3 regions of the Streptomyces sp. NBC_01717 genome follow, and region 3 is predicted to be linked to each of the others. Evidence: riboswitches for the same ligand, from Rfam matches in the RefSeq annotation. Region 3 holds a riboswitch; each other region holds the start of a gene.
The links. A riboswitch is a leader RNA that binds a small molecule or an ion and turns the genes downstream of it on or off. The one in region 3 is predicted to bind S-adenosylmethionine.

Region 1 (10,137 bases), 2.4 Mb from region 3:
CTGGCTTGCTGAAGAGCACCCGCACCCCGCGCGGCGGTGCGAGCAGGACCGGAGCGGCCAGTTCGGCCCCGTCGAAGACGCAGGTCATCTCGGCGCCGGACTGCGCCGCGAGCACCGCGAGACCGCCCAGCAGCCGCAGTCGCTGCTTCTCCAGCGGCAGTTGCGGATAGCCGGTCTTGGTGACGTTGTAGCCGTCCACGATCAGATGCGCCTGCGGCAGTGCGAGCAGTTGGTCGAGCAGGGCCGGGTCGGTGTCCGAAAGCGCCCTGGCGGCAATGTCCTTGGGCGACATCGCACCGGGCTCGACCGCGTCGACACTGTCCGCGGGGCGGATCGAAGAGGGCGGCAGGGCCAGTTCGCGGCGCAGCCCGCGGGCCGCGTCGAGCACCGTGTCGAGCAGCAGCCGCAGCCGCATGTCCTCGACCGAGCGGCCCTCCCTGGCTGCCCTGCGGCTCGCCTCGACGGACGCCTCCGCCTCTCCGAGCCGGGCCCGCAGCCGCCGGGTCTCGCTCTCGGCCGCGGAGATCCGCGCGGCCGCCTCGGTCCGTACGGTCTCGGTCTCGGCCTTGCCCCGGCGCACCGCTGCCTCACCGCGCTTGACCTCGCTCAGGGCGGAGCGCAGTTTGCGCTGCAGCGCGTCGGCTTCCTTGCGGGCCGCGTCCAGCTCACCGCGGAGCCGTTCGGTCTCGCTCTTGGTCTGGGTCCGGGCCTGGGCGAGTTCCTCGCGCAGCCGTTCCAGTTCGCGCCGGCTCTCCTCGTCGGCCCGTTCGGCGTCGGCCCGCTGGACCTCCTCGCCGGCTGCGGCGACCAGCTTCACCCAGCCGACCGGGCGCAGCACATAGGCCGCGGCGGCCACATCGACGGGGTCGGCGGCAGCGGGCGGCGCCCCTGCCTCCACAGCCGCGGTCAGCTCGGGCTGCGACTCCCGGAGCCGTTCTCCGATGCGCTGGCGGAACAGTGTGTCGCTCTCCAGGGCGGCCGCCATCGCGTTCCCGGCGAACTTGGCGCGCCGGGTCGGGGTGAAGCGGGCGTACTGCCTCAGCTGGGCCGGGAGTTCGGTGACCGTGAGGCCACCGAACGCGTCCGAGACCAGCGCGACGACCCGCCGCCGTACGCCTTCGGGCAGCGGGCGGTCGAGCGCCTCGACGGCGTCGCCGGCTCCATCTGCCGGTTCGGCGCCGCTTGCGGGCTGCTCCACGATCCGTCACCCCAAATGTCTGTCCGCACGGCCCCGTCAGGAGTCGGCACCCGGCCTGTCGACTAGTTCGATCTGGTCCACCGCGTTGCACCAACGACACCGGACCGACTCGATGGTCTCACTGACCACCTCGCGCTCTTCGACGGTCGCTTCTCCTGCGAGGTCGAGATGCACGTATTCGACAACCTTGGACGAACGCGTCACGTCGAAGCGCGTGAGATTCCCGCAGAGCGTGCAGCGCCAGCGGGTCCCGTCGGTCGGCTGGGGAACCGTCGTCATCGTTGCGTCCTCTTTCGTCGAGCGTCGTGCTGCTGCCTGCCCAGGATCTCGCGGTGCGCCGTCGAACTGCGGATGTCCTGCTGTAACCCTACGGCCTTGTGCATACCCATCGGCACGGCGAGGCGGTCTGCCCCGTTCCATTACCTTGCGTCATGCTCTGTTCATGATCGAACGGCGTGCTGTGACGGGCGGACCGACCGGCAGGCTCCTGCGCGCCGCCACCGCGGGCGGTGCCCCGGTGACGTATGCCCTCATCGGCCTGTGCTGTGCCATCTTCCTGATCAGCCCGCTCTCCGGGTTCAACCCCACGTACGGCACCGCCGACACCCTGCTCGCCGCACAGGCCGGGTACTTCGAACGCTGGGGGGTGATCCCCGCCGAGCTGTGGGGCGGCTCGGCACACGCCCTGCTCACCCCGCTGACCGCACTCTTCGTGCACGGCAGCTGGCTGCATCTGCTCGGCAACATGCTCTTCCTGTACGTCTTCGGGGCGATGGCCGAGGAGCGGATGGGCCGTGCCGAGTTCGCCTTCTTCTATCTCGGCTGCGGCTATCTCGCCCTGCTGGCGTACGCGGCGGCGCACGCCAGCTCCGACCAGACCCTCGTCGGCGCCTCGGGGGCGATCTCCGCGGTGCTCGGGGCGTTCCTGTACCTGTTCCCCCGGGCCCGGGTCACCAGCCTCTTCCCGTTCCTGCTCTTCCTGCCACTGCGCTTTCCCGCCTGGATCGTGCTGATCTTCTGGTTCGTCCTGCAGTGGATGGCGGCGCAGGGTGCGGGCAGCGGACCGGGGGTGGCCTATCTCGCCCATGTGGTCGGCTTCGCCACCGGCTTCCTCTACGCCTGGGGGCGCTACCGCCGTGGGGCTAGAGTGAAGACTCCAGCCACGGCCACCGAGGGAGAAAGCCAGCCGTGATCACCGCGATCGTGCTCATCAAAACCAGCGTGGACCGGATTCCCGAGATCGCCGAGTCCATCGCGGCGCTGGACAGCGTCAGCGAGGTCTTCTCGGTCACCGGCACGTACGACCTGATCGCCATGGTCCGGGTGGCCAAGCACGACGATCTGGCGGACGTCATCCCCGGCCGGATCAGCAAGATCCCGGGCGTCGAGGGCACCGACACGCATGTCGCGTTCCGTACGTACTCGCAGCACGACCTGGAAGCCGCCTTCGCCATCGGTCTCGACGCGTAGGTACGCCACATCACGCCGTAATACTTCGGCCGGGGACGGGCAGCTGCCCGTCCCCGGCCGAAGTATTACGGCCTCGGTGCCCGGCCGGTCAGACCTGAGCCGTGCCCCGGTCCGGGACGCAGCGGCCGTCCTCGGTGCGGTACTTCCACTGGGCACCCTCGCTCACCAGCTCCTTGACCGCGCGGACGAACCGCTCGATGTGCTCGTCCGGCGTACCGGCGCCGAAGCTGACCCGGATCGCGTTCAGCGAGCGCTCGCCCGGCTCGGCCTCCGGCGCACCGCACTCGCCCGGGTCCTGCGGGTCGCTGCCCAGCAGGGTGCGCACCAGCGGGTGGGCGCAGAACAGTCCGTCGCGTACCCCGATGCCGTACTCGGCGGAGAGCGCCGCCGCGAAGTGCGAGCTGTTCCAGCCCTCCACCACGAAGGAGATGACGCCGACCCGCGGGGCGTCGTCGCCGAACAGCGACAGCACCTTGACCTGAGGGACCTCGGCAAGGCCTTCGCGGACCCGGGTGACGAGCTGCTGCTCGCGGGCGACGAGGCGGTCGAAGCCGGCCTCGGTGAGCGCCTTGCAGGCGGAGGCGATGGAGTAGACACCGATGACGTTGGGCGAACCGGCCTCGTGCCGGGCGGCGGTGGAGTGCCACTCCACGTCCACACCGCCGTCGGTGCGCCGGGCGACCTTCCGGGAGGCGCCGCCACCGGCCAGGTACGGCTCGGCGTCCTGCAGCCAGTCGGCGCGGCCCGCGAGGACACCGGAGCCGAACGGCGCGTACAGCTTGTGTCCGGAGAAGGCGACCCAGTCGACGTCGAGCTCGTCGATGTCGACCGGGTGGTGCGGCGCGAGCTGTGCGGCGTCCAGCACGATCCGGGCGCCGTGGGCGTGGGCGGCGGCGGCCAGCTCCTTCACCGGCCACAGCTCACCGGTGACGTTCGAGGCGCCGGTGACGCAGACCAGCGCGGGGCCGTACGGGTCACGGCCGGCGAGCGCCCGCTCCAGCGTCTCGATGGCCTGGGCCGGGGTGCGGGGAGCATTGAGGTAGGTGACACGGGCGTCGCGCCAGGGCAGCAGCGAGGCATGGTGCTCGGTCTCGTACACGAAGACCTGACAGTCGGCGGGGACCGCCCCGGCCAGCAGGTTCAGCGAGTCCGTCGTCGACCGGGTGAAGATCACCTGGTCCCCGGCGCGGCAGCCGAGGAACTCCGCGACCGCCTTGCGGCTGTTCTCGAAGAGGTCCGTGGAGAGCTGCGAGAGGTAGCCGGCGCCGCGGTGGACGCTGCCGTAGTACGGGGCGTACGCGGCGACGTCGTCCCACACCCGCTGCAGGGCCGGGGCACTGGCCGCGTAGTCCAGGGCGGCATAGGTGACTTCTCCGCCGGTAACGAGCGGAACAGTTACATCCTTGCCCAGAACAGGCAGCGGGGAACAAATGGAACGGTCGGCGGCAGCGGTGACGACAGACATGGCGAACTCCCGTAAGAGGCAGGCGAATTCACTGCGCCGGCGGGTACGCGGCAGCGCAGGAGGAAGAAAAAGGGGGTTGCGGAGAGGGGCCGGACCGGGCCCTATCGCATTCGCTTGCTCACAAGAGGCTCCTTGAGGACCAGGACCCCAGGGATGTGACATTCACAGATGTCGAGGGGTCCGCGCTTGCCGCAGACCTCGCTGCCTACGGCCTGGTCTTCACCCGGGGCACCCCGCCACGGACGGAGGGTTGCCGGACAGCGGGCCGGGGCCGTAGTCGCTGTCACTCATGACCTGCCCAGCATCTTGCCATACGTGGGTCGACGCGCAAGGCGCAGTCCAAGATCTGGACTGCGCCCCGGTCGGCATTTCCCGTTCGGTCAGGCGTTGCTGACCGTCACCCAGCGCTCCAGCGCCGCCCGGGCCGCACCCGAGTCGATGGACTCGGCGGCCTTGGCGATCCCGGCGGCCAGCTGCTCGTTCAGAGTGCCCTCACCCGGGTCCAGCGCCACCAGCGCCGCCGCCGAGTTGAGCAGCACCGCTTCGCGCACCGGACCGGTCTCACCGGCCAGCAGCCGGCGGGCCACATCGGCGTTGTACGAGGCGTCGGCGCCGCGCAGCGCCTCGACGGGGACCAGCTGGAGGCCGACGTCGCGCGGGTCGAAGGCCTCCTCGCGCACCTCGCCGTCCCGGACCACCCAGATCCGGGAGGTCGCCGTGGTCGTCAGCTCGTCCAGACCGTCGTCGCCGCGGAAGACCAGCGCCGAGTTGCCGCGCGCCGCGAGCACGCCCGCGACGATGGGGGCCATCTTCAGATCGGCGACACCGATGGCCTGGGAGCGCACCTGGGCGGGGTTGGTGAGCGGACCGAGGATGTTGAACGTGGTCTGCGCGCCGAGCTCCTTGCGGGCCCGTGCCGCGTACCGCAGGGCGGGGTGGAACTTCACCGCGAAGCAGAAGGTGATGCCTGCCTCCTCCGCCACCTCGACGACGCGCTGCGGGGCCAGCTCCAGATTGACGCCGAGCTTCTCCAGGACGTCGGAGGCGCCGCTGGCCGAGGAGGAGGCGCGGTTGCCGTGCTTGACGACCTTGGCTCCGGTGCCCGCGACGACGATCGCGGACATCGTGGAGATGTTGACCGTCTTGGCGAGGTCGCCGCCGGTTCCGACGATGTCGACCGTGCGGCCAGGCACCTGGATCGTGGTGGCGTGCTCGTACATGGCGCGGACGAGTCCGGTGACCTCGTCGACGGTCTCGCCCTTGGCGCGCAGGGCGACGGCGAAACCGGCGATCTGCACGTCGGTCGCCTCGCCGCTCATGATGTTGTCCATCGCCCACGCGGTGTCGTCGGCGGTCAGGTCCTGGCCGCGCAGCAGGGCGTTCAGTACGCCGGGCCAGGAACGAGCCGCCACGCTGTCGCCGCCGACCGGGGTCACAACGTTCATGGTCCGCTCCTGGGGGTCCACAGCCGAAAAGGTATGGACCCCACCCTATCGAGCGCCCGGGACAGCAAAGAGCCCCGTCCATCGAATGGACGGGGCTCCCGCTGTGGCGATCAGTTGAGGCGATCAGTGGTGGCCGTGGCCGCTGGTGATCTCCTTGTACTCCTCGGCAGTGGGCTTTTCGATCTGGTTGTGCTCGCCGAAGTAACCCTTGCTGAGCTTGGCCCGCAGCCTCTGCATCGCGGGCACCTTGCGCTCGACACCGTTCTCGTCGACCGTCGGACCGATCTCGACCGGCTTGTACTGCTCGTGCGCGGTGAGCGTGTGCAGCTGCGCGGGGTTGAGCGGCTCGTGGATCTCGACGAACTCACCGTGCGGCAGGCGCTTGATGATGCCGGACTCGCGTCCGTGCAGCACCTTCTCCCTGTCGCGGCGCTGAAGGCCGAGGCAGATCCGCTTCGTGACGAGGAACGCCAGGACCGGGCCCACGAAGATGAAGATCCGGACGAACCACGAGATGGAGTTCAGCGAGAGATCGAAGTGCGTGGCCCAGAGGTCGTTACCGCCGCCGATGAAGACGACGATGTACTCCGTGATCCAGGCGACGCCGAACGCCGTCCGGGTCGGGGCGTTGCGCGGGCGGTCCAGGATGTGGTGCTCGCGCTTGTCCCCGGTGACCCAGGACTCGATGAACGGGTAGACCGCGATCACGGCCAGCACCAGGCCGAAGGCCATCAGCGGGATGAACACACCCAGGACGAGCGTGTGACCCCACAGGTTGATCTCCCATCCCGGCATCACGCGGATCAGACCCTCGGCGAAGCCCATGTACCAGTCGGGCTGGGCGCCGGTGGACACCTGGTCCGGACGGTACGGACCGATGGCCCAGATCGGGTTGATCGAGGCGATCGCCGCGATGACCGCGATGACACCGAAGACCAGGAAGAAGAAGCCTCCGGCCTTCGCCATGTAGATCGGCAGCAGCGGCATACCGACGACGTTCTTGTTCGTGCGGCCGGGACCCGCGAACTGCGTGTGCTTGTGGAAGAAGACCAGGATCAGGTGGCCGACCACGAGACCGAGCATGATGCCCGGCAGCAGCAGGATGTGGATCGAGTAGAACCGGGCGACGAAGTCGCCGCCGGGGAACTCTCCGCCGAACAGGAACATCGAGATGTACGTGCCGACGATCGGCGTGGCCAGGATCGCGCCCTGGGTGAAGCGGACACCCGTACCGGAGAGCAGGTCGTCCGGGAGCGAGTAGCCGGTGAAGCCGGTGAACATACCCAGCACGAACAGCAGGAAGCCGAACAGCCAGTTGATCTCACGCGGCTTGCGGAAGGCACCCGTGAAGAAGACGCGCATCATGTGCACGAACATGGCGGCGAGGAAGATCAGCGCGGCCCAGTGGTGGATCTGGCGGACCAGCAGACCACCGCGGATGTCGAAGCTGATGTCCAGCGTCGAGGCGTAGGCCTCGGACATCCGGATGCCCTGCATCGGCTCGTACGAGCCGTGATACACGACCTCGTTCATGCTCGGGTGGAAGAACAGCGTCAGATACACACCCGTGAGGATGATGATGATGAAGCTGTAGAGGGCGACTTCACCGAGCATGAAGGACCAGTGGTCCGGGAAGATCTTGCGCATGTTGGCCTTGGCCAGGGAGTAGATCCCGAGCCGGCCGTCCGCCCAGTCGGCCACCCGCTCGCCGGCGGGCGCCTTGCGCTTCGTGTCGGTCGCAGTACTCATCCGCGCTCCCAGAATGCAGGACCGACGGGCTCTTCGAAGTCACCGAGCGCCTCGAGGTTGCCCTCGCTGTTCACACCGATCCGCAGCTGCGGAAGGGAGTGACCGGCCGGACCGAAGATGACGCGGGCGCCGTCGGAGAGGTCGAAGGTGGACTGGTGGCACGGGCAGAGCACGTGGTGCGTCTGCTGCTCGTACAGGCTGATCGGGCAGCCGACGTGGGTGCAGATCTTCGAGAAGGCCACGATGCCCTCGTGGGCCCACTCGCGCTCGCGCTTGTCCTTGATGTTCTCCGGCTGGATACGGATGATCATCAGCGCAGCCTTGGCGATCTGCGTCTGGAAGTCGTGAGCGTCCTCCGTCAGGCCCTCGGGCATGGCGAAGGTCAGCGAACCGACGGCGACGTCCTCGGGACGCAGCGGCTCCATCGTGTTCATGTTGATGAGCTGCTTGCCCTTGGACCACAGCGTCTGACGGAGCTTCTTCTCCGGCAGCGGGCCGAGGTCGCGCAACAGCATCACGCCGGAGAGCGGCACCAGGGCCAGCGCACCGAACAGGGTGTTGCGGATCAGCTTGCGCCGGCCGAACGCGGACTCCTCGGCACCGGCCGCGAAGTCGGCGAGGACCTTCGCCTTGACCTCGGGCTCCGCCTCGATGGCGTGCCGGTCGTCGGCGACCTCCTCGTCGGACATCAGGGTGCGCGCCCAGTGGACGGCGCCCGCGCCGATCGCGAAGAGGGCCACGCCCAGGGTCAGCCCGAGGGAGAAGTTGAGCGCGCTCACATGGCCGAACGGCCAGATGAACACGATCTTGTCCACCGGGAAGATGACGTACGAGGCGATGAAGCCGATGGTCGCCAGCATGGACAGCACGAACAGGAACGCGACCGTACGCTCGGAGCGCTTCGCGGCCTGTTCGTCGATGTCCTGGATGCGCGGCCGGTGGGCCGGCAGCCCCGGGTCGGCGAACGGGTCGTCCGCGCCCTCTACCGCGCCGTGCGCGGCTTCCTGCTCAGCGGGCAGGTTCTCTTCTGGAATCTTCTCTTGGCTACTCATGACTTCTTGGCCTTAGCGGTGTGGGCCGCGACCCAAACGGCAACTGCGACGAGTGCGCCCAGACCGAAGATCCAGGCGAACAGACCCTCGCTGACCGGACCGAGCCCGCCCAGCTTGAGGCCACCAGGGGTCTCGGACTCGGCGCTGTTCACGGTCTTGACGTACGCGATGATGTCCCGCTTCTGCTGCTCGGGCATCGTCGAGTCGGGGAAGGACGGCATGCTCTGCGGGCCGGTCTGCATGGCCTCGTAGATGTGCTTCGGGTCCACGCCCTCAAGGCTGGGCGCGTACTTGCCCTTCGTCAGGGCACCGCCCTCGCCGGTGAAGTTGTGGCACTGCGCGCAGTTGGTACGGAACAGGTCGCCACCCTTGGCGATGTCCGCACCGTCAGGGCTGACCTGGTCCTCGGTCGGCACGATCGGGCCGGCGCCGAGCGACGCGACGTACGCCGCGAGCTGGTCGATCTCGGCCTGGGTGTAGATGACCTTCTTCTTCGGTACCTGGGCACCCGGCTGCTGGGCCGGCATACGGCCCGTGCCGACCTGGAAGTCGACGGCGGCAGAGCCCACGCCGACCAGGCTCGGCCCGTCGGACGAGCCCTGACCGCCGGCTCCGTGGCAGCTGGCGCAACCGACGGAGTACAGCTTCTTGCCCTCATCGATGGCGAGGGACTGGGCGGTGTCGTCGGCCTGCGCCTTGCTCGCGGGCGCAAACGCGGCGTACAGCCCCCCAGTAGCCGCAAGCGCGAGGAGTAGTACGACGACCGCCGCCAACGGATGGCGTCGTCGTGCGGAGAGCTTTTTCACGGATTACCCCGGTGTCAGGATCTTCTGCGTCGATGCTGGATGTGGTTCGGGTTCGAGCCCGGTTACTTGATCATGTAGATCGTGGCGAAGAGGCCGATCCACACGACATCGACGAAGTGCCAGTAATAGGACACGACGATGGCAGCGGTCGCCTGTTCATGGGTGAACCTCTTGGCCGCGTATGTCCTGCCCAGTACGAGCAGGAAGGCGATGAGACCGCCTGTCACATGCAGACCGTGGAAGCCGGTGGTCAGGTAGAACACCGAGCCGTACGGGTCGGAGGACAGCGAGAGGCCGTCCTTCTTCACCAGCTCGGTGTACTCGAAGACCTGGCCTCCGATGAAGATCGCACCCATCACGAACGTGATCACGAACCAGGCACGGAGCTTCTTCACATCGCCCCGCTCCGCGGCGAAGACGCCGAGCTGGCAGGTGAGGGAGGAGAGCACCAGGATCGTGGTGTTCGTCGCCGAGAACGGGAAGTTCAGGGCGGAAGCCATTTCCTTCCAGTGGTCGGGTCCCATCACCGATCGGAGGGTGAAGTACATCGCGAAGAGGGCCGCGAAGAACATCAGCTCGGAACTCAACCAGATGATGGTTCCGACGCTGGTGAGGTTCGGTCGATTGACCGACGGGTGCGCGTGCCCGGTTTCTACTGTCGTTGCTGTCGCCACGACCGACATTATGTCGGTCGCTTATCCCGCCCTCACTCCGGGGGGTGCCGTTCGGTGTGTCAGCAGGGTGTGTCCTGCCCGAACGGCCCATCGAATCGGTGTCATTACCGGTGCTGACACGCTGTCGGTCGGAGTACGATCCGCGCATCGGTTCATGGCCCGAGAGCCCCGAAGACACAGATGTCACGGAGGAACAATGCAGCCGACCGCCACGGTCCTGGTCTACAGCGACGATGCCAACACCCGTGAGCAGGTGAGGCTCGCCGCCGGTCGCAGGC
Region 2 (10,137 bases), 4.2 Mb from region 3:
CCTGACACTCCCCAACTGAACACGTCCGGTCGGCGACGATGAACCGCGCCCCTTGACCTCTTGCCGGCGTCGAAGCCCCGGGTTGCTACCGGGCTGTGTCGGCCGTGCGGACGGACTGGGAGTCGATCAGCCCCGCGCTCGGCTCGCCGCTCCGGCCTCGCGGACCTGACCGCGCGGGGGCGCCGCGAGCGGGAGATCTTCGAGGAGGACAACGACCTCGACCGCAACCTCGGGCTCCTGGGCCGGTCGTTCGGCGCCTACGACTTCAGCGCGCACGATCTGGACGCGCCGTTTCCGGACGTCGCCCACCTCGCCGAGAAGGGTGGCCGGACAGCCGCGGCGAAGATCATCGAACGGGACAAGGCCGAAACCCTGACGCTTCGGCAGGTGGCCGAGTCGGCGAACCAGAGTTCCGCCAGTCGCCTTTCGTGGGCGCCCCCGAGACCGTCGCGGACGCGATCGAGAAGTGGTTCGAGGCGGGCACCTTCGACGGCATCAACCTCGCCTTCCGCACCAACGGCGAGCTGGAGCTCTTCGTCGACGGTGTGGTACCGCTCCTGCAGAAGCGCGGACTGTTCCGTACCGAGTACGAGGCCGACACCCTGCGGGGCAACCTTGGTCTGCCGATCCCCGTCAACCGCCACACCAGCGAGCGCCGGCTTGCGAACGGTTGAGGGCGACGCCTCCGACCGACGAGGTCCAACGTCCCTGGCCGGACGCGTACTTCGCCGCCTGGGAGAAGTCGCTACGCCCGCGTATCAGGTTGCCCCGGTTCGTGTTCCCGGCGAAGGACAAGGGCACGGAACTCCGCCAGATCGGCGGCGACGTCCGCCGGGCGGCGCAGCGCATGGCGCAGAGCGGTGCGTTTGCTCGACCTGCTCCCGCAGCACGCCCTGGCCGGCAAGACGGTGCTGCCGCTGGCCACCGGCGGGAGCACAGCGCACGTCCTGGCCATCGACTACGCGCTGCGCCCCGTGCTCAGCGCCATGGGCGCCGCGCACATAGTCCAAGGCTGGTTCACGCTCGACAAGGACATCACCGTCGGCGACGACGGCACACCGGCCGTCGCACCGGCGTCCGCTGACGCCCTGACCCAGGTCACGGAAGCCTTCTCCGTCGCACTGGGCGGCCGGCTGGCGCTGGTGGCGGCCACCGCTTGAGCCCGTCGTCGGCGGGCCACGGCATCTGGGCTGCACCCCGTGGTCGTGTGGGAACCTCCTGCGGGACGGCGCCGGAAGCGGCATCTTCGAGGACGGCAACGGCACTTGAGAGCAGTCGGCCAGCCCTCGGCGTCGTACTGCGGGGATCCGAATCCCGGCCGGGTGGCGCGTTCGCCCAGCGTCGCGCGGGGATCTCCTCGTCCACTGGTACCGGACTGCGAACACTCGCGCAGCGAGGCGGTGGCCACAGGGACATCATTCGCGTAGCCGGCCCAGGTGACGACGATCTGCTCGGCCGACGACTGCGGTGCGCGGACGGGACGGTGCTCAACAGATGGCCGGACCGCGGTACTCAGGTGCTTCGGAAACGGCGAATGGACAGGTACATCTCGCAGCCGAGGCAGTAGCCGAAGGCTGCGTTGAGGAAGGCCGCAGCAAGGGCGAGCGCGGTGGCGGCCAGGCCGAGCCACTCGGCGCCGGCGAGGTAGCCGACGGTGCCGACCAGACCGAAGCCGAAGCCCACGCCCTGCGCGAAGCGGGGCGGACGGGCATCCTCCAGCTCGCGCGGCTGGGCGAGTCCGGGCCGAATTGCGACCCGATACAGCCAACCGTACGGGGAGTACTGCAGGCCGGCGAAGGCACCGAGCGCGAAGATCGCGGTCTGCACGGCCAGCAGGGCGCCGCTGCCAGTGATCAGTACGGCACAGAGGACAAGTGTGGTGAGCGCGGCGGCAAAGCGGGTGCCTCGCGGGTCGATCTGCATGAGGGGACTCCGGGACAAGGGGAGGATGACGATCGGGCCGGCGCAGGTGTCAGCGACAGCGGCAGGCCGTGACCCGGCAGAGGTCGACCACACGACGAGTGGTCAGCCGTAGCGGCCGGAGAGCGGAGTCCATGGCGGACATGCTAGCGGCGCGATACCGAGCGGTCGATGGCCAGTTGGGGCGAGGAGTTGGGGGCGGTGGGGCAGACTGGTCGTATGACCGGGTTGGTGGTGTGTGTCGCGGTGCTCGTTCTGGCGGGCATCTTCGGGGTGGTGCAGGCGGCACGCAGCGGCAGGCTCCGGTTGCGGCCCACGGATGGTGCGGTGCGCCTGTCGGCGGCGGAGATCGGGGCCGAGCTGGGGGAGCGGGTGACGCTGCTTCAGTTCTCCACCGCCGTCTGCCAGCCATGCCGGGCGACGCGGCGGATGCTGGCCGAGGTCGCCGGGACGGTGCCGGGAGCGGTGCATCTGGAAATCGACGCGGAAGCCCGGCTGGAGCTGGTGAGGCGACTGGAGATTCTGCGCACGCCGACCGTGTTTGTTCTCGACCCGACCGGTCGGGTTGTCGGCAGGGCGTCCGGGCAGCCCAGGCGTGCGGACGTGATCGCGGCCATCGGTAAGGTAACCGGGGCCTCCATCACCCCATCGTGATCAGGTAGCTCACTCCGGTTCATACAGCCGCCTCCAGCACCGATGCCGCTCTAAGAGTGGATCGGACGCACTCTGCGCCGTCGCACGGACTGCCTGTTGACGCGTAGTCGGGAGGGCCGGAGGAACAAACGGCGTAGGTGTGTTGTTGTGGCGTGGCGTCATGACCATGACCTCCGGACATTGCGCGGCGCCGCCGCCCCGCGTAGCGTTCCGAGCAGGTTATGAGTGTCAGCGTCAAGCCCTGGCTTGCTGACCGGCAACCCTCCTGCGCGGCGGGGTGCTCCAGGTGACGACCAGGCGGGGCCCGTCCGGGTTTCGCAAGCGCGAGGCCCTCGGGCCCGCCGAGGCCGGAAGGGCGGAGGTGACGGCCATGCCACCCGTGTCCTGCCCGCCTGTCAGGGTTCTTGTCCCGCGGCGCAGCGTCCATCTGTACTCCCGGCCCCACATCGACCTTCAGCGCGTGGCCGGCGCGCTCTGTTGTTCCTGACCTGTTCTCCCGCCGCCGAACCTCCGGACGAGGTGCGGCGATCACATACGGTCGATCAGGAAGGCACCCCTTTCATGTCCTCATCTCCTTCTTCGCTGTCTTCTTCGCTTCACCTCGCCGTGGCCCTCGACGGTGCGGGCTGGCACCCGGCCGCATGGCGCGAGCCGGTGGCCCGTCCCGGAGACCTGCTCACCGCCGAGTACTGGGCCGACATCATCACGGAGGCCGAACACGGCCTGCTGGACTTCGTGACGATCGAGGACGCGCTCGGGCTCCAGTCCTCGCGCTTCACGGAGCCCGACAGTCGCACCGACCAGGTGCGTGGGCGGCTGGACGCGGTGCTCATCGCCGCGCGCGTGGCCCCGCTGACTCGGCACATTGGGCTCATACCGACCGTGGTCGCCACCCACACCGAGCCATTCCACATCTCCAAGGCGATCGCCACCCTCGACTATGTGAGCACCGGTCGTGCGGGCCTGCGGATCCAGGTCTCGGCGCGGCAGAACGAGGCGGCCCACTTCGGCCGCCGTGCGTTTCCGCGCTTCCGTATCGAGGATCTGGACAGCCCTGCCGTACGGGAGCTGACCGCCGAACTCTTCGAAGAGGCCGGCGACTCCATCGAGGCGGTGCGCCGCCTGTGGGACAGCTGGGAGGACGACGCCGAGATCCGGGACGCCGCCACAGGTCGCTTCATCGACCGCGACAAGCTGCACTACATCGACTTCGAGAGCAGACACTTCAGCGTCAAGGGCCCCTCGATCACGCCCCGGCCACCGCAGGGACAGCCGCTCGTCAGCGCCCTCGCGCACCAGAGCGTGCCCTTCCGACTGGTGGCTCGTTCAGCCGACATCGGGTACGTCACCCCGCACGACACCGACCAGGCCCGCGCAATTGTCGACGAGATCCGCGGCGAACAGGCTGCGGCGGGGCGTGCGGAGGATCCCCTGCACATCTTCGGTGACCTGGTGGTCTTCCTCGACGACGACCCTGCAGCGGCGACGGCCCGCCGAGATCGCCTGGACGGCCTCGCGGGTTACCCGTACACCAGTGACGCGAAGGTGTTCACCGGCACTCCCGCGCAGCTCGCGGACCTGCTCCTGGAGTGGCAGCGGGCCGGACTGTCCGGTTTCCGGCTGCGCCCCGCCGTGATCGGCCACGACCTCGAGGCGATCACCCGTGGCCTGGTTCCCGAACTGCAGCGCCGCAACGCCTTCCGGCGCGCCTATGAGGCCGACACCCTGCGCGGGCTGCTCGGACTCTCCCGCCCCGCCAACCGCTACGCCACCGTCTGAGCCGGAGGATTCACCGAACATGAGCACCAGCAATGGATCCGGCAAGCCGCTCAAGCAGATACATCTCGCGGCCCACTTCCCCGGCGTCAACAACACCACCGTGTGGAGCGCCCCCGAGGCGGGCAGCCATGTCGAGTTCAGCTCGTTCGCGCACTTCGCGCGTACCGCCGAACGCGCCAAGTTCGACTTTCTGTTCCTCGCCGAAGGGCTGCGGCTGCGTGAGCAGGGCGGGAAAATCTATGACTTGGACGTGGTGGGGCGCCCCGACACCTTCACTGTGCTGTCCGCACTCGCCGCCGTCACCGAACACGTCGGCCTGACCGGCACCATCAACTCCACCTTCAATGAGCCCTACGAAGTGGCCCGCCAGTTCGCCAGTCTCGATCACCTCTCGGGTGGGCGCGCAGCGTGGAACGTCGTCACCTCATGGGACGCCTTCACCGGCGAGAACTTCCGCCGCGGCGGCTTCCTCCCGCAGGAAGAGCGGTACTCCCGGGCCAAGGAGTTTCTGGCCACCGCCAACGAACTGTTCGACTCCTGGCACGGTGATGAGATCGTCGCCGACCAGCAGACCGGCACCTTCCTCCGGGACGCACAGGCCGGAGCTTTCATTCACAAGGGACAACACTTCGACATCGAAGGGCAGTTCAACGTCCCGCGCAGCCCGCAGGGCCGTCCAGTGATCTTCCAGGCCGGCGACTCCGACGAAGGCCGCGAGTTCGCGGCCTCAAGCGCCGACGCGATCTTCAGCCGGTACAGCGCTCTCGAGGAAGGACAGGCGTTCTACACCGACGTCAAGGGCCGCCTCGCCCGCCACGGCCGCACCCACGACCAACTGCTGATCCTGCCCGCCGCGACCTTCGTCCTCGGTGACACGGACGCCGAGGCGCAGGAGATGGCCCGCGAGGTGCGCCGCCAGCAGGTCAGCGGCGCCACCGCGATCAAACACCTGGAGTTCGTCTGGAACCGCGACCTGTCCGGGTACGACCCGGAGGGCCCGCTTCCCGACATCGACCCGGACCTCGGTGAACACACCATCGCCCGCGGGCGCGCGCAGGTACGAATGTACCGCGACCCGCTGGCCACAGCCCGGGAGTGGCGGGAGCTCGCGGCCGCCAACAAGTGGTCGATCCGTGACCTGGTCATCGAGACCGGCAACCGCCAGGCCTTCGTCGGCTCCCCGGCCACCGTTGCCGAGACCATCAACTCCTTCGTCCAGGCCGACGCCAGCGACGGCTTCATCCTCGTCCCGCACATCACCCCCAGCGGGCTGGACGTCTTCGCCGACACCGTTGTCCCGCTGCTGCAGGAGCGCGGCGTGTTCCGCACGGAGTACGAGGGCAGGACGCTGCGTGACCACCTCGGCCTGGCCCACCCCGATGCCGACGCTCCGGTTGAGCGGGTGGCGTCCTGAAGTTCCTGGCCATCACTCTCACCATCCATGCCCCGGACCCGGTGACCGGCGTTCAGAAGCCGACCGACGAACGCTTCCGCGAGGTGATCGACAACGCGGTGCCGGCCGAGGAGCTCGGGTTCGTCGGCTTCGGCGTCGGCGAACGACACGCGGCGACCCGCTCTTCTCGGCGAACGTCACCAATCCGATCGATACGTACGCCGAACCGATCCTGTCCGCGACTGGGGGAGTCCACTGCGACGCGCACCTTGAACTCGCCGCGGTCTCCCACCCGGTATACGAACGGGGTCAGTTGCTCGACATCGCCGACGGCGACGCGGCCGCCGAGCGGGCTCGCGCACGAGGAACTTGTGCAGGCTCGCCGAGGAGAGCGCGGTCAGCACGGCCACTTCCGTGTCGAGCGGTGGCGATACGGATGCCTCGTCGGCATCGGCCCCCTCCGGGGCGGGTGTGGGGTATGACGAGCGGCCGCCGGTGTGGCAGCCGGGCCTGGGCGAGGAGGCGCTCAGCGGCCTGCACCCGGCTGCGAAGTCCCCAGGCCCAAGCCTTGGGCGACGCGCGTGCCGAGCTCGGGATCCACTTTCGTCCAGTAGTCGTTGACCGCGCGCTCCTGGATGAAGCGCTCCACTCCCTGGCTCAGCTGCCAGACGATGTTGTCGACCAGATGGTCCCGCTCGGTCGGCGTCATCACCTGGCGGTAGAGAGTGCCGGGCTGGATGAAGTCGTTGTCGTCCCGGTGCGCCTCGTAGGCCGTGCGCATGATCTCGCCGGCCTCCACAAACCAGCTCGGATCGCGGTAGCGCTGTGGATCGGCCTTGGGCCCGCCGTAGCTGTTCGGCGCGTAGACCGGCTGGTTCCCATTGTGGCGGTAGCGCATCGGTCCGTCTTTGTTGTAGTTGTGCACCTCGTTGCGTGGCCGGTTGACCGGCAGCTGCTCATAGTTCGGGCCGGTGCGATAGCGGCTCGAGTCGCCGTAGGCGAACAGCCGCCCCAGCACCATCCGGTCCGGGCTGGGCCCGATGCCGGGGACAAAGTTCGCCACGTCGAACGAGGCCTGCACGATCTGGGCGAAGAAGTTCTCGGGGTTGCGGTCGAGCACCAGGCGCCCGACGGTGATCGGCGGATAGTCCTCGTGCGGCCAGACCTTGGTCACGTCGAAGGGGTTGAAGCGGTAGTCGGCCGCGTCCTCGTAGGGCATGATCTGCATCTCGAGGCGCCAGGACGGGTAGTCTTCGCGGGCGATCGCCTCTCGCAGGTCGCGGCGGTGGCAGTCGAGGTCCTCGGCGCGCATGGCCCTGGCCTCGGCGTCTGTGAAGTTCTCGATGCCCTGCTCGGTCTTGAAGTGGTACTTGACCCAGAACTTCTCACCCGCGGCGTTCTCCCACATGTACGTGTCGCTGCTGTAGCCGTTCATGTGGCGCCAGGTGCGTGGTGTGCCGCGGTCGCTCATCAGGATCGTCACCTGGTGGGCCGACTCCGGTGAGAGCGTCCAGAAGTCCCACTGCATATTGTTGCTGCGCAGGCCGCTGTCGGGCATGCGCTCCTGCGAGTGGATGAAGTCAGGGAACTTCATGGGGTCACGGACGAAGAAGACCGGCGTGTTGTTGCCGATGAGGTCGTAGTTGCCTTCCTCGGTATAGAACTTCAGGGCCCAGCCGCGCACGTCGCGGTCCGAGTCCGGGTAGCCCTCTTCGCCGGCTACGGACGAGCAGCGGAGCAGCACCGGCGTGCGCTTGCCGACCTCACTGAGGAAGGCGGCCTTGGTCCATTCGGTGACATCGGCAGTCACCTCGAAATAGCCGAAGGCGCCGCCGCCCTTGACGTGGTACACGCGATCGGGAACACGCTCGCGGACGAAGTGGGCCAGCTTCGCGATCAGGTAGGAATCCTGCAGCAGGACGGGGCCGTTGGCTGCGACCGTGACCGAGAACTCGTCGCTGGCGACGGGACAACCGGAATCCGTGGTCGTGACTGGCAGTTCATCGCTCATCTCTTCATCCTCTGCTCGCGGTAGAGTCCTCGGCATGTCTGGTCAGACCCAGGACTCAGTTTCGCGAACCAGTTCCGTGGCCTCGGCTGCAGTCGCGTATCGGGTATATCGATACCGGTGATCTTCTCGCTCAGAATTGGTTCTCTCCTGCGCGTGGCCCATGGACGCGGGCGTGTCCAAGGATCCGATATCGGAGGTGCCGATTCAGGTAGGCGGTAAGCGCGGCGCTCACCATCAGTAAGGACATAACAGACAGCATTTCAGCATTGTCTGCGCCTGTCCTGTCATGCCAGCCACCCAACGTCCACCCGGGTGAACGGCCTATTAGGCGGTGTCCTACGTGGTGCGTTTGAGGAAGCGTTTGTAGCAGCAGAGGGCGGCGGCGAGGCCGAGAAGGGTCAGGTAGTTGCGGGGGGTAGCGTTCGTAGCGGTGGTTGAGTCTGCAGTAGCCCGTCAGCCAGGACATGGTCTGCTCAATCACCCGTCGCCGGGGTCCTGATCGTTCGCCGGACTCGATGCCTTTGCGGCGATGCGCGTTTTGGAACCCGGCTTGCGTCCTCGGGTTCAAGGATTCGTCGCAACACGTCTGTCAGCGAGCCGTGGGTGAGCAGATGGGTTCTGAGCCGGACCAGTTGGCTTCAATGACCCAGGCCGCGTGTTGGCTTCAATGACCCAGGCCGCGTGTGGTTATATCGCGACAGCGATGGCGATGGCGATGGCAACTAGTCAGCCCACCCACCGTCATCGGCTGTCCGGCGGCAGTGCGCGAGGTTGTATCGGCGCTGGGAACCCTGCATCGCGAGCAGGCCCATGGGGGCGACGTGGTAGCAGGCTAATCGGGTGACGGGCCTTAGCGGCTGCGCACTCACCTAGCCCTCACCGTCTGGTTCAACCCCTGACCCCTCCGATGCGCATTAGTGGCGGGAAGGTCGGTCCCGGTCATTCGAGCAGGTCAAAGCCTCGATGCCGGGTGATGGCGGACATCTACTCCACAGTGGCGGAATACGTTTCATGACAGATAGCAACGAAAATGGGCGTGCGGGACGACTGCGCGGGAGATTGAGTAGGCGTCGCCTTCTTCAAGGGACAGCGGGCACCTTCGGTGCCGCTCTGGCATCCGCCGGCATCTACGAGATGATCGACAGCTTTGCAAAACCACCGGACCGGGCCGCTGCCGCCGACAGCCCGCCCATCCAGGAACAATATCTCCTGCAGAACGAGCAGGTGGTCATGGTCAATGGCTCAGGCGTGAAGAGTAGCAATGGAACGATTGCGGTCCGGGTGCCGGCCCTGCACGATCATGTCATTACTGCAAGGCTGAATGTGCCGGCGAAAGCTAAGGCGTTGCAGGAGGCGCAGCACCACCTCGAGTCCGCCCTCCTGGGTCTGGAACGCCAATTTCCGCCCACTCCCACAGGAGTGGCCACTACGGTAGCCTGGGGGCTTTCCTACTTCCGCCACTACATCCCAACCCTGGGCAAGACGTCGGGTTTCTTCAAGGCGGGAACACCTTATCCGGCGTATCTGCCGGTCGATTTGATGACCTCCAAGAAGGAGGGCCATACCGTATATGCGCTGCAGGAGGCCAGGACGTTCCCCAGCGACCAGCCTCCGCCTGGGTTCGGGCCGGTCCGCTTGGAACAGAATGACGTGGCCGTACTACTCCGCAGTGACTCGCTCGCCAATATCAAGGCAGCCCAAAACGCCCTCTTCGGGTCTGGAAGCAGCCAGGCGGGCAGCCTGTTCAAGGTGACGAGTATCCGCCAGGGCTTCTCCGGGGGCGGTTTCTACGGACAACAGGGCCTGCCGAGCAAGCTGGCGCTGGCAGCTGATATCCCCGGTGCGCAGTCGATTCCTCGACAGGCGCAGGGCTTCCTCGGCTTCGCCACCACCCTGGACTCGAATATGGGACCCGGCAACATCGCCAATCTGGAGACCCTACCTGGCCTCACCAATCAGTGGCCCAACGGTTACTTCAAACAGGGGACGACCATGCATCTCTCGCACCTGTTTCAAGATCTGGTGACCTGGTACGAACAGAACTTCCCTCAGTACGCGGATCGCGTCCAGGCGATGCTCCAGCCCGGCCTTTCGCCCGCGCCCGCGCCGGGTACCCTTGCCCTCCAACCGCCAGGTCAAAGTGAGGCCGAAGTGGCGCAAGGGGTCCAGCGGTACCGCGCCTACGGCCACACTGGGAGCATGTCGAAGGTGGACAGCACCACATCAGCGACGACCAGCAATTACGGGAAGGCCTACCCCACGGGGACGACCATCCCCGTGCGCGGCGATTTCGACACGCTGGACAATCCATTCCACTACACATCCGATCCGACGGCAGACCACTACAGCAAGAAGCCAGCGGCCGGGTTGCACTTCATTT
Region 3 (10,137 bases):
CGGGCCACGTCGTGGCGGCCATCGAGGTCTGCGCGGCGATCCCGGTTCCGGCCACCACGGCGGCGCCTGCCGTCGCCCAGGCGATGTAACGGCCCTTCTTCGACATCCGGTGCTTGGACATCCCCACCCCATTCATGACGCGTCACGGCATGCGTGACGTGCGAACCGAAGACAGTTGAGCCCCCTGACACGACGCCCATCCACCACACCGACGAAAGGTGTGCGACCCACGGCGTCCGGGGTGGATCGCACCGTAGCCGACGCGACTTTCTCGTCGGGAAACCCCGCACCTTGATCGCCACAAGATTCCCTCAAGTCATGGCAAAACCTGGAGAGTCCGCGATGTCACGACACGGTCCGCCTCCCCCTTTGGCCGCACTTCGACATGGCTGTACCCGCCGATGGCACAAGCGTGACGTGCGCATGGCCTGTGCGCCTTTACATCTTCCGTGCACGGGACTCCTGGGCCGCGTGCGCCCCGGAGCTCAAGCCCCGCACTCCGAGCGCTCTTTCAAGGAATGGGTGGAGGGCTTCAACCCACCCACCCTCCCCAGCAGGCAATTTCACTCTTCGTGACCGGCTTGCCACGCACGGTGCGGACGCTCTAGCGTTCCGAATAACGAACGACCCCTGCCGGTGCGGGAACACCGAACAGGGGTCTGACCAGCAAGATCGAAAAGAGCGATCCCATGGCTGACAGCCAGCTTAGTGCTGCCTCGTGCGCACCGCACGCACCCCCGCACAACCCGCACACGCCGCCGCACCCGATGGCCAACCCTGGCTACGGCAAGCGGTCCGCGTCCGCCCAACGTCCGTGTACCGCGCACGACTTCGCACACCTTCCGCCGCGTGAGGCCGCCGTCGCCGCCTATGTCGACCGGCTGCCGGACGGGGCCGACATCTCCGTGAAGACGCTGGCCAAGGTCCTGCCGTACGGGCAGTGCGCACTGCGGACCGCGCTGAACAACCTCCAGCGGGCCGGGCATCTGCGCCGGGGCAGCGAGCACGTCATCGGCTCGGGCAGCGCGCGCTGGGTGACGCGTACGTTCTTCTCCCGCACGCCTCGCGACGACGACTGGTGGGCCGCGTTCACCAGGGGCGACGTACCGCCGGAGCAGCCGCGGCCGACCCGCTCCCGGGCATTTATCCTGCTGGCCGCACTCGGCCGCACCGCACCCGCGCTGAGCCTGTCATCGACGGACTGCGCAGCGCTGGAGCCGTACGTCACCACGTGGTTCGACCGGGGCGCCACCGAAGTACAGCTGCTGCACGCACTGACCGACGGGTTGCCGGTCCCGGTGCATCACGCGGCGGCACTGGTCCGCAGCCGCCTGACCACCAAGATGCCACCCGAACGGGTCGCTCCGCCCACACCGTCCGCCGCGCTGCGGGTCCTGGAGTGCGCGAAATGCGGCACACCGGGCCGGGCAGAGACGCTGCCCGGCGGCGAGTGCGGGCCATGCCGGGGTGAGCAGACCTCCGTATCGGCGAGCAGCCGCGGGATCCCGGCTGACGGAGTCAGCGACCGGATGGCCGAGGTGCGGGCCGCGATGGCCCCCGCCCTAAGAAGCGGTGCGCAATCACGGCCGCGACTCCGTCCGCGCCGATGAGGTCTGGCCCACCCGCTACGGGCCCTGCTGCCGCGCTCCGAACTCCGAACCCGTAGGCGTTGGCCTGCAGGTGGCTACGCGCCGGGGCGGCCGTGTCACCGCAACGGGCCCGACACCGTTCGGTGTCGGGCCCGTTGGGCGGTCAGCGCGTGGGCCGGGGTGCCTGATCGGCACCCCGCCTCACGCGTCAGGCGTGGGAGCCGGCCTTGCGACGGCGTGCGACGAACACCGCGCCCGCGCCGATCGCCAGGGCCGCGCCGCTCGTGAGGGCGAGCTGCGACGTCGCGGAGGACGAGCCCGTGGCGGCGAGGCTGCCGCTCACGGGGCTCGCCGACGCGCCGCCCTGCGGCTTGACGTCCGAAGTGTTCGGCTCGGTCGTGCTCGGCTTGGCGTCGTCGACCTTGCCGGGCTTGCTGCCCGCGGCTGCGATCAGGAACTCGTAGCCCTCGAGGTCCGGGTTCCCGCCACAGGTGCCGTTGTCGTTGAAGTAGTCACCGGCGACGAAGGTGACGCCGTTGCCCGCCGGGGCCGAGGCGTCGACCGTGAGGCGCATCTTGACGTCGGCGTGGGCGCCTGCCTTCAGTGGGCTGATGGCGTCCATGTAGTGCTCGTTGTCGACGGTCTTCCACGTCGAGGACTCGGCGGACGACCACTGCAGGTGCACCAGGTCGTCGATGTCCTTGAGCCCGCTCTTGTCGGTCGCGTGGACGTAGGCGAACGGAAGTACCTCGTCCATCGTCTTCGCGGTGCCGTTGGTCACCCGGAGATTGAAGTTGACCTTCGTGCCGGCGACGACTGTGGACGGCAGACCGGTGACGACCGTGGTGAGCTTGGCCTCGGGGACGCAGTCCTCGCCGCCCTCACCCGCCTCCTCCTTCGCCTTGGCCAGCGCCTCGTCGGCGGCGGTCTTGTCAGCGAGCGCCGCCTCGGTGGCCTTCTGCGCCTGGTCCAGCTTCCGGGCCGCGGCGACCCGCTCGTCGTCACGCGCGTCCAGGGCGTCCACGACCTTGGCGTCGGCGGCGACCTTGACATCGGCGGCGGCTGCGGCGGCGGCTTCCGCCTCGGTGAGAGCCGTCGCCGCCGCGGTCTTCTCCTCCTCGGTGGCCGTCTCCGGGAGGGCGTCGACCGCCGCCTTGGCGTCGACGACCGCCTGGTCGGCGTTGGTCTTCGCGGTGGCGGCGTCGGCCGCCGCGGCCTGGGCGGCCTTGGCCGCCACAGCCAGCGGAGAGGTGTCGGACAGGACCGCTTCCAGAGCCGCGTAGGCGGCACTCTCGGCCGCTACGGCGTCGTCGTACACATCCTGCGCTGCGGCGGCGGCCTTTTCCAACTCCGCGATGGACGGCTTCTCCTGCGTCTGCGCTGTCGGCCTGTCGTCGGCGAACGCAGGGGTGACCGACAGGAGGAGCGCAGGGGTGGTCACTGCGGCGGCAACAGCTGTGGCAAGAATCCGGCGAATCTTCACAAGAGCCCTTCGGGGTCCGAAAAGAGAAGAAGGGTCGCAGCGGAATGGGACACGCATATGCGACTTGAGGCGATCGTATGACCGGGACAGCGGTCGGCCGTCACGAGTTTTTCACCCGCTCCGGCCGGCACCACCACACCGGCACAGACAGAAGAGACGAAAGGGTGCAGTTGCTTTCACTACCTGCACTTTCGCTGTGATGAATGCCACATGCACCTGGATGCCTCGTCCTACACCTCCGCCGGCGCCCCTGCGCTCACAACCCGGAAGGACGGCCGCAGAGTTGGGGCGTTTCCATCGAGGAACTCGACAGGGAGGCGATCGAGGCCGCGAAGCAACTCCTGAGCAAGAGACCAGTGGAAGTACCCCGGGACCGGCCATCGACCTGCCGCAACGGGGCGGACCGTCCGCAACGCCGCCCGGGCGCGGATGCCGGATTCGCAGGCCTTGAGTCGCGGAGTCCGAGCGCGCTGTTCCGCTGCCGCCCGATCACCGAAATGCCACCCGAACGGCCCGCTCCGCCCACACCGTCCGCCGCGCCGCGGATCCTGGAGTGCGCGAGATGCGGGGCACCGGGCCGGGCATGGGGCGCCGGGTGGCCGAGGGGTCCGTCACCGGATGGCGGAGATACGCGCTGCGGACGGCCATCGATCCGAGAGGGTTACGTCCGATTCATAGTGTGTCCATTTCATGGTGCGTCCATGAAAAGTTTCCTACCGGCCAGTAGACATGTGACTCGGCCTCACCGAGTGTTGAACGCGTGCATGTCAACCTCGACACAGGAGACACCCTCATGAGCCGAAGCCGTACCCGGTTCACCCGTACGGCGGGCGTCGCCGCCGCGGCCGCCGTTCTCGCCCTCGTCGCGCCCGCCACAGCCGCCCAGGCCGCCCCCGTGTCGTCGCCCACCGCCGGGGCAGTCGCCACGTCCTGGGCCCCCGGCGGCAATGCCGCCATCCTGGGCATCGACTACGGCACCTGGCAGCGTGATGTCGCCGCGGTCATCGACGTGGCCCGCCCCTACATCCAACAGCGCATCGCGCAGACCCCCGCGGGCCAGAAACCGGCGATCGTCCTCGACATCGACAACTCGTCGCTGGAGACGGACTTCCACTACTTCTGGACGTTCCCGACCCCCGCGATCGCCCAGGTCCGTGATCTGGTCCGGTACGCCGACTCCCAGGGCGTCGCCATCTTCTTCGTCACCGCCCGCCCGGGCATCATCGCCTCGCTGACGCAGCACAACCTCACCGCGGTCGGCTACCCGGTGACCGGCCTCTACGTCCGCGACCTGCCCGACCTCTTCGACGAAGTCAGCACGTACAAGACCGCCAAGCGTGCCGAGATCGAGGCCCGGGGCTACACGATCATCGCCAACATCGGCAACAACGAAAGCGACCTGGTCGGCGGCCACGCCGAGCGGACGTTCAAGCTCCCGGACTACGACGGCAAGCTCTCCTGACCGCTGACCGGCCGTCACCGCCGCGGACATGGCATCGGCCCCCGGGACCAGTACAGGTCCCGGGGGCCGATGTGCGACCGAAACTACTGATCCGTCAGGATCAGAAGTCCATGTCACCGCCCGGCATGCCGCCCGGAGCGGCCGCAGAGGCCTTCTCCGGCTTGTCGGCGATGACGGCCTCGGTGGTCAGGAACAGCGCGGCGATCGACGCGGCGTTCTGCAGAGCGGAGCGCGTGACCTTCGCCGGGTCGAGAATGCCCTCGGCGATCATGTCGACGTACTCGCCGGTCGCGGCGTTCAGACCGTGACCGATCGGCAGGTTGCGCACCTTCTCGACGACGACGCCACCCTCGAGACCACCGTTGACGGCGATCTGCTTGAGCGGAGCCTCCAGCGCCAGCTTGACGGCGTTGGCGCCGGTCGCCTCGTCACCCGAGAGCTCCAGCTTCTCGAAGACGGCGGAGGCCTGCAGCAGCGCCACGCCACCACCGGCGACGATGCCCTCCTCGACGGCCGCCTTCGCGTTGCGAACGGCGTCCTCGATGCGGTGCTTGCGCTCCTTGAGCTCGACCTCGGTGGCGGCACCGGCCTTGATGACGGCCACGCCGCCGGCCAGCTTCGCCAGGCGCTCCTGGAGCTTCTCGCGGTCGTAGTCCGAGTCGGAGTTCTCGATCTCGGCACGGATCTGGTTGACGCGACCCTGAACCTGGTCGCTGTCACCGGCACCGTCGACGATCGTGGTCTCGTCCTTGGTGATGACGACCTTGCGGGCGCGGCCCAGCAGGTCCAGGCCGGCGTTCTCGAGCTTGAGACCGACCTCCTCGGAGATGACCGTGCCACCGGTGAGGATGGCGATGTCGCCGAGCATGGCCTTGCGGCGGTCACCGAAGCCCGGGGCCTTGACGGCAACGGACTTGAAGGTGCCACGGATCTTGTTGACGACCAGGGTCGACAGAGCCTCGCCCTCGACGTCCTCGGCGATGATCAGCAGTGCCTTGCCGGACTGCATGACCTTCTCCAGCAGCGGAAGGAGGTCCTTCACGTTGCTGACCTTGGAGTTGACGATCAGGATGTACGGGTCGTCGAGGGACGACTCCATGCGCTCCATGTCGGTGGCGAAGTACGCCGAGATGTAGCCCTTGTCGAAGCGCATACCCTCGGTGAGCTCCAGCTCCAGACCGAAGGTCTGGGACTCCTCGACGGTGATGACGCCTTCCTTGCCGACCTTGTCCATCGCCTCGGCGATGAGCTCGCCGATCTGGGTGTCGGCGGCGGAGATGGAGGCCGTCGAAGCGATCTGCTCCTTGGTCTCCACGTCCTTGGCCTGCTCCAGCAGAGCGGCGGAGACGGCCTCGACGGCCTTCTCGATGCCCCGCTTGAGGGCCATCGGGTTTGCACCCGCGGCTACGTTGCGAAGGCCCTCACGGACGAGCGCCTGGGCGAGAACGGTGGCGGTGGTCGTACCGTCGCCGGCGACGTCGTCCGTCTTCTTGGCGACTTCCTTGACCAGCTCTGCGCCGATCTTCTCGTACGGGTCCTCGAGCTCGATCTCCTTGGCGATGGAAACACCATCGTTGGTGATCGTGGGCGCGCCCCACTTCTTCTCGAGGACGACGTTGCGGCCCTTGGGGCCAAGGGTGACCTTGACGGCGTCGGCGAGCTGGTTCATCCCGCGCTCGAGACCGCGCCGTGCCTCCTCGTCGAACGCGATGATCTTGGCCATGTGAAGTGGTCCTCCCGGACAGGGGTGGATTTCTCCGGACCGAGTGGCGCCCGCGACGGACGGCCTGCCTGCCCGGTGGTTCCTTGCCCCACCGGACCTGCGGGCCTCACCGGCCCGGTCCAAGTTCTGTCACTCTCACCTGGAGAGTGCTAACGCCAATGATTAGCACTCGACCCCCACGAGTGCAAGCGCCCCCGGCGGTTGTGGACAAGGCGTGGACGGGGCGACGGTCCGTGGAATGAGGAATGTCGTGGGGAGGCCACGCGGGTGATGGCCGACGCGACGCGTGAAGGGCCCGTCCCCCTGGGGGTACGGGCCCTTCATGCGTGAGTGGTGTCGTTGGCCGACCGCGCCGAGCTCAGCCGACGGCGAGCTTGACCATGTCCGCCTGCGGCCCCTTCTGGCCCTGCGAGATCTCGAATTCAACTCGCTGACCCTCTTCGAGGGTGCGGTACCCGTCCATCTGGATCGCGCTGTAGTGGACGAAAACATCCGCACCACCGTCGACCGCGATGAAGCCGTACCCCTTCTCCGCGTTGAACCACTTGACGGTGCCCTGAGCCATGCCTAACTCCCCTATTACTGGCCCTTGCACAGGACCGCACTTCGCGGGCCCGGGTCAGAACTCACCCTCCGACAGGAGAGGGTGCGTGCGCCGGAACGCGTCGACCGCGGCCGAATGTATCTGCCCAACTGCCCTCTGCAACAGGTCAATCGGACGAGAATTCTGGGCAGCACCGAACGCCCGAATATGCGGAATTTATGCGATTCCAGGGCAACTCGGGCCGGGCAAAGGCCACTTATGGCGCAAGGGGTTCGAGCACTTTGGCTGCATCTTGTCGCGGGCGGGCGCATTCTCATATGCGGTCGGCACGGGCAGCGGAGGGGACTTCCCAACTGTACCCCGCTTAACCATGCAGAATTGCCCCCTCCGCTTACCTCGCAGAGGGGGCAATTCCGGTGACACTGTGAAGTCGGCCGCGGGGCCTACGGGGAGTCCGTGCCGGGGCGACGGAGGGTCAGCAGCCGCCCGCGACGGCGGGGATGATCGAGACGCCGGCGCCGTCCGGGGTGGCCGCCTCCAGGCCGCCCTCGAAGCGCACGTCGTCGTCGTTGACGTACACGTTCACGAACCGGCGCAGCTTGCCCTGGTCGTCCAGGACGCGCGCGGCGATGCCCGGGTGGTTCTGCTCCAGCGACTCGATCACCTGGGAGAGGGTCGCGCCCTCGGCCGGGACCTCGGCCTGACCGCCCGTGTAGGTGCGCAGGATGGTGGGGATACGGACCTTGACGCTCATGTGGGTGCCTTCCTTACGTCTCGGGTGGACGTCTCGGGTGGACGTCCCGGTGGTCGGGTCAGCTGCGGGCCAGGCCGGCGGCGCGGAACGCGTCGAGGCTGGGCCGGATGGTCGCCGTCGGGCCGGTGGTCGGGGCGACCGCGTCCAGCGTCTTCAGACCGTCACCGGTGTTGAGGACGACGGTGGTGAGCGTCGGGTCCAGCAGGCCGGCCTCGATCAGCTTCTTCGTCACGCCGACCGTCACCCCGCCGGCCGTCTCCGCGAAGATGCCCTCGGTGCGCGCCAGCAGCTTGATCGCGTCGACGACCTGCTCGTCGTCGACGTCCTCGACGGCACCGCCGGTCCGGCGGGCGATGTCCAGGACGTAGGGGCCGTCCGCCGGGTTGCCGATCGCCAGCGACTTGGCGATCGTGTTCGGCTTCTGGGGGCGTACGACGTCGTGACCGGCCTTGAAGGCGGTGGAGACCGGGGAGCAGCCCTCGGCCTGGGCGCCGAAGATCTTGTACGGCTTGTCCTCGACGAGACCGAGCTTGATCAGCTCCTGCAGACCCTTGTCGATCTTCGTGAGCTGCGAGCCGGACGCGATCGGGATGACGAGCTGGTCGGGCAGCCGCCAGCCGAGCTGCTCGCAGATCTCGTACGCGAGCGTCTTGGAGCCCTCGCCGTAGTACGGGCGCAGGTTGACGTTGACGAAGCCCCAGCCCTCGCCGAGCGGGTCGCCGATGAGCTCCGAGCAGAAGCGGTTGACGTCGTCGTAGTTGCCCTCGATGCCGACCAGTTCACCGCCGTACACCGCGGCCATGACGACCTTGCCCTGCTCCAGGTCGTGCGGGATGAACACGCAGGACCGCAGGCCGGCCCGGGCGGCGGCCGCGCCCACGGCGCCGGCGAGGTTGCCGGTGGAGGAGCAGGAGAGAGTGGTGAAACCGAAGGCGCGGGCGGCCTCGACGGCGATCGCGACGACACGGTCCTTGAAGGAGTGCGTCGGGTTGCCGGAGTCGTCCTTGACGTACAGGCCGCCGGTGACGCCCAGTTCGCGGGCGAGGTTGTCGGCCTTGACCAGCTTGGTGAAGCCGGGGTTGATGTTGGGCTTGTCCGCGACATCGGCGGGGACCGGCAGCAGCGGCGCGTAACGCCAGATGTTGTTCGGTCCGGCCTCGATGCGCTTCTTCAGCTCGTCCGGGGAGCCGCTCGGCAGGTCGTACGCCACTTCGAGCGGCCCGAAACAGGTCGCGCAGGCGAAAATGGGACCGAGCTCGAAACGCTCTCCGCACTCGCGGCAGGAAAGTGCCGCGGCGGGACCGAGGTCGACAGCGTCGGCGGAAGAATTGGTGCTCACTGCAACGGTCTGCGTAGCCATGATGGCGAGGCCCTTTCTCCTCATCTTCCTCGCGACGCATTTCGCCACGAGACGGAATTGGCACCTTCCCCACCTGACCTCGCGGTCGGCAGGAGGGTTGCCGGGACTTCAACGGGCCGTTCCCTCAGTCCCTCTGGATGAGCGCTGTGGCACTGGATCATCGATCCAGGCATTTATCGGCGGAGGACCCCGGCATGCGAGGGTCGTCCGCGTTGTTCAAGACTGTAACCGAAGCATCGGACGGTTGAGATAGCCGTCCGAACCGCGAGATGGATCACATACAGGGAGTATCGACCGTGCTGGAAGAGGTCGAACGCTGGCTGACCAGGCGTTCCTGGTCGGCCGCCGACCGCCCGCTTGACCGGCTCGTCGCCGCCAGGGCCAGGGATCCGCTGCGCGGAAGTGTGAGCGTCGTGCTGCCCGCCCTCAACGAGGAGGCGACGGTCGGCGCGATCGTCGAGACGATCCGGGTCGAGCTGATGGAGAAGGTCCAGCTGGTCGACGAGCTGCTGGTGATCGACTCCGGGTCGACGGACGCCACCTCCGAGGTCGCCCGGAAGGCGGGCGCCCGGGTGGTGCACCGTGACGACATACTCCCGCGGATACCCGCCCTGCCCGGCAAGGGCGAGGTCCTCTGGCGATCACTCCTGGTCACCGACGGGGACATCATCTGCTTCATAGACGCCGACCTGAAGGACTTCTCCGCGGACTTCGTCTCCGGCATCATCGGCCCGCTGCTCACCGATCCCGAGGTGCAGTTCGTGAAGGCGATGTACGACCGCCCGCTCGGGGACACAGCAGGCCAGGGCGGTCGTGTCACGGAACTCGTGGCCCGCCCGCTGCTCAATCTGCACTGGCCTCAGCTGGCCGGCTTCGTCCAGCCGCTGGGCGGCGAGTACGCGGTGCGGCGCTCACTGCTGGAGCGGCTGCCGTTCCCGGTCGGTTACGGAGTGGAACTGGGCCTGCTCGTGGATGCGCTGCACACCGTGGGGCTGGACGCGCTGGCCCAGGTCGATGTGGGTGTCAGGAAGCACCGCCATCAGGACGGACAGGCGCTGGGCCGGATGGCGGCGGCCATCTACCGAACGGCACAACTGCGCCTCTCCCGTGGCCACTTGGTACGACCATCCCTCACCCAGTTCGAACGGGGCGAGACCGGCTTCGTACCGCGCACGCACGCCGTGGACACGGAGGAGCGGCCGCCGATGCAGGAGATCAGGGA

Region 1: linked by a shared signal. The riboswitch ahead of OHB49_RS30400 (aminotransferase class V-fold PLP-dependent enzyme) and the one ahead of thrC (threonine synthase) in region 3 are both predicted to bind S-adenosylmethionine.
Region 2: linked by a shared signal. The riboswitch ahead of OHB49_RS38810 (putative leader peptide) and the one ahead of thrC (threonine synthase) in region 3 are both predicted to bind S-adenosylmethionine.

What each region holds. Positions count from the first base shown of each region.
Region 1 covers NZ_CP109178.1:6,712,191-6,722,327, reverse strand. The annotation lists gene OHB49_RS30420 (NYN domain-containing protein) at 1-1,198, opposite strand, end outside; gene OHB49_RS30415 (hypothetical protein) at 1,235-1,477, opposite strand; gene OHB49_RS30410 (rhomboid family intramembrane serine protease) at 1,641-2,390, shown strand; gene OHB49_RS30405 (Lrp/AsnC family transcriptional regulator) at 2,387-2,668, shown strand; gene OHB49_RS30400 (aminotransferase class V-fold PLP-dependent enzyme) at 2,757-4,133, opposite strand; SAM riboswitch class IV at 4,311-4,428, opposite strand; gene trpD (anthranilate phosphoribosyltransferase) at 4,514-5,578, opposite strand; gene qcrB (cytochrome bc1 complex cytochrome b subunit) at 5,702-7,327, opposite strand; gene qcrA (cytochrome bc1 complex Rieske iron-sulfur subunit) at 7,324-8,379, opposite strand; gene qcrC (cytochrome bc1 complex diheme cytochrome c subunit) at 8,376-9,185, opposite strand; gene ctaE (aa3-type cytochrome oxidase subunit III) at 9,248-9,868, opposite strand; gene OHB49_RS30370 (hypothetical protein) at 10,056-10,137, shown strand, end outside.
Region 2 covers NZ_CP109178.1:8,576,024-8,586,160, forward strand. The annotation lists gene OHB49_RS38785 (HAMP domain-containing sensor histidine kinase) at 1-19, shown strand, start outside; partial or broken gene OHB49_RS38790 (LLM class flavin-dependent oxidoreductase) at 172-674, shown strand; partial or broken gene OHB49_RS38795 (NAD(P)H-dependent oxidoreductase) at 867-1,160, shown strand; gene OHB49_RS38800 (DUF4395 domain-containing protein) at 1,513-1,923, opposite strand; gene OHB49_RS38805 (TlpA family protein disulfide reductase) at 2,140-2,574, shown strand; SAM riboswitch class IV at 2,792-2,904, shown strand; gene OHB49_RS38810 (putative leader peptide) at 2,945-3,061, shown strand; gene OHB49_RS38815 (LLM class flavin-dependent oxidoreductase) at 3,136-4,353, shown strand; gene OHB49_RS38820 (NtaA/DmoA family FMN-dependent monooxygenase) at 4,373-5,767, shown strand; partial or broken gene OHB49_RS38825 (LLM class flavin-dependent oxidoreductase) at 5,764-5,916, shown strand; gene OHB49_RS38830 (catalase) at 6,273-7,757, opposite strand; partial or broken gene OHB49_RS38835 (IS5/IS1182 family transposase) at 8,094-8,283, opposite strand; gene OHB49_RS38840 (DUF7405 family protein) at 8,892-10,137, shown strand, end outside.
Region 3 covers NZ_CP109178.1:4,351,964-4,362,100, forward strand. The annotation lists gene OHB49_RS19660 (glycoside hydrolase domain-containing protein) at 1-121, opposite strand, end outside; gene OHB49_RS19665 (hypothetical protein) at 690-1,610, shown strand; gene OHB49_RS19670 (LAETG motif-containing sortase-dependent surface protein) at 1,798-3,072, opposite strand; gene OHB49_RS19675 (HAD family acid phosphatase) at 3,866-4,534, shown strand; gene groL (chaperonin GroEL) at 4,635-6,257, opposite strand; gene OHB49_RS19685 (cold-shock protein) at 6,616-6,822, opposite strand; gene OHB49_RS19690 (MoaD/ThiS family protein) at 7,277-7,555, opposite strand; gene thrC (threonine synthase) at 7,614-8,915, opposite strand; SAM riboswitch class I at 8,933-9,059, opposite strand; gene OHB49_RS19700 (glucosyl-3-phosphoglycerate synthase) at 9,212-10,137, shown strand, end outside.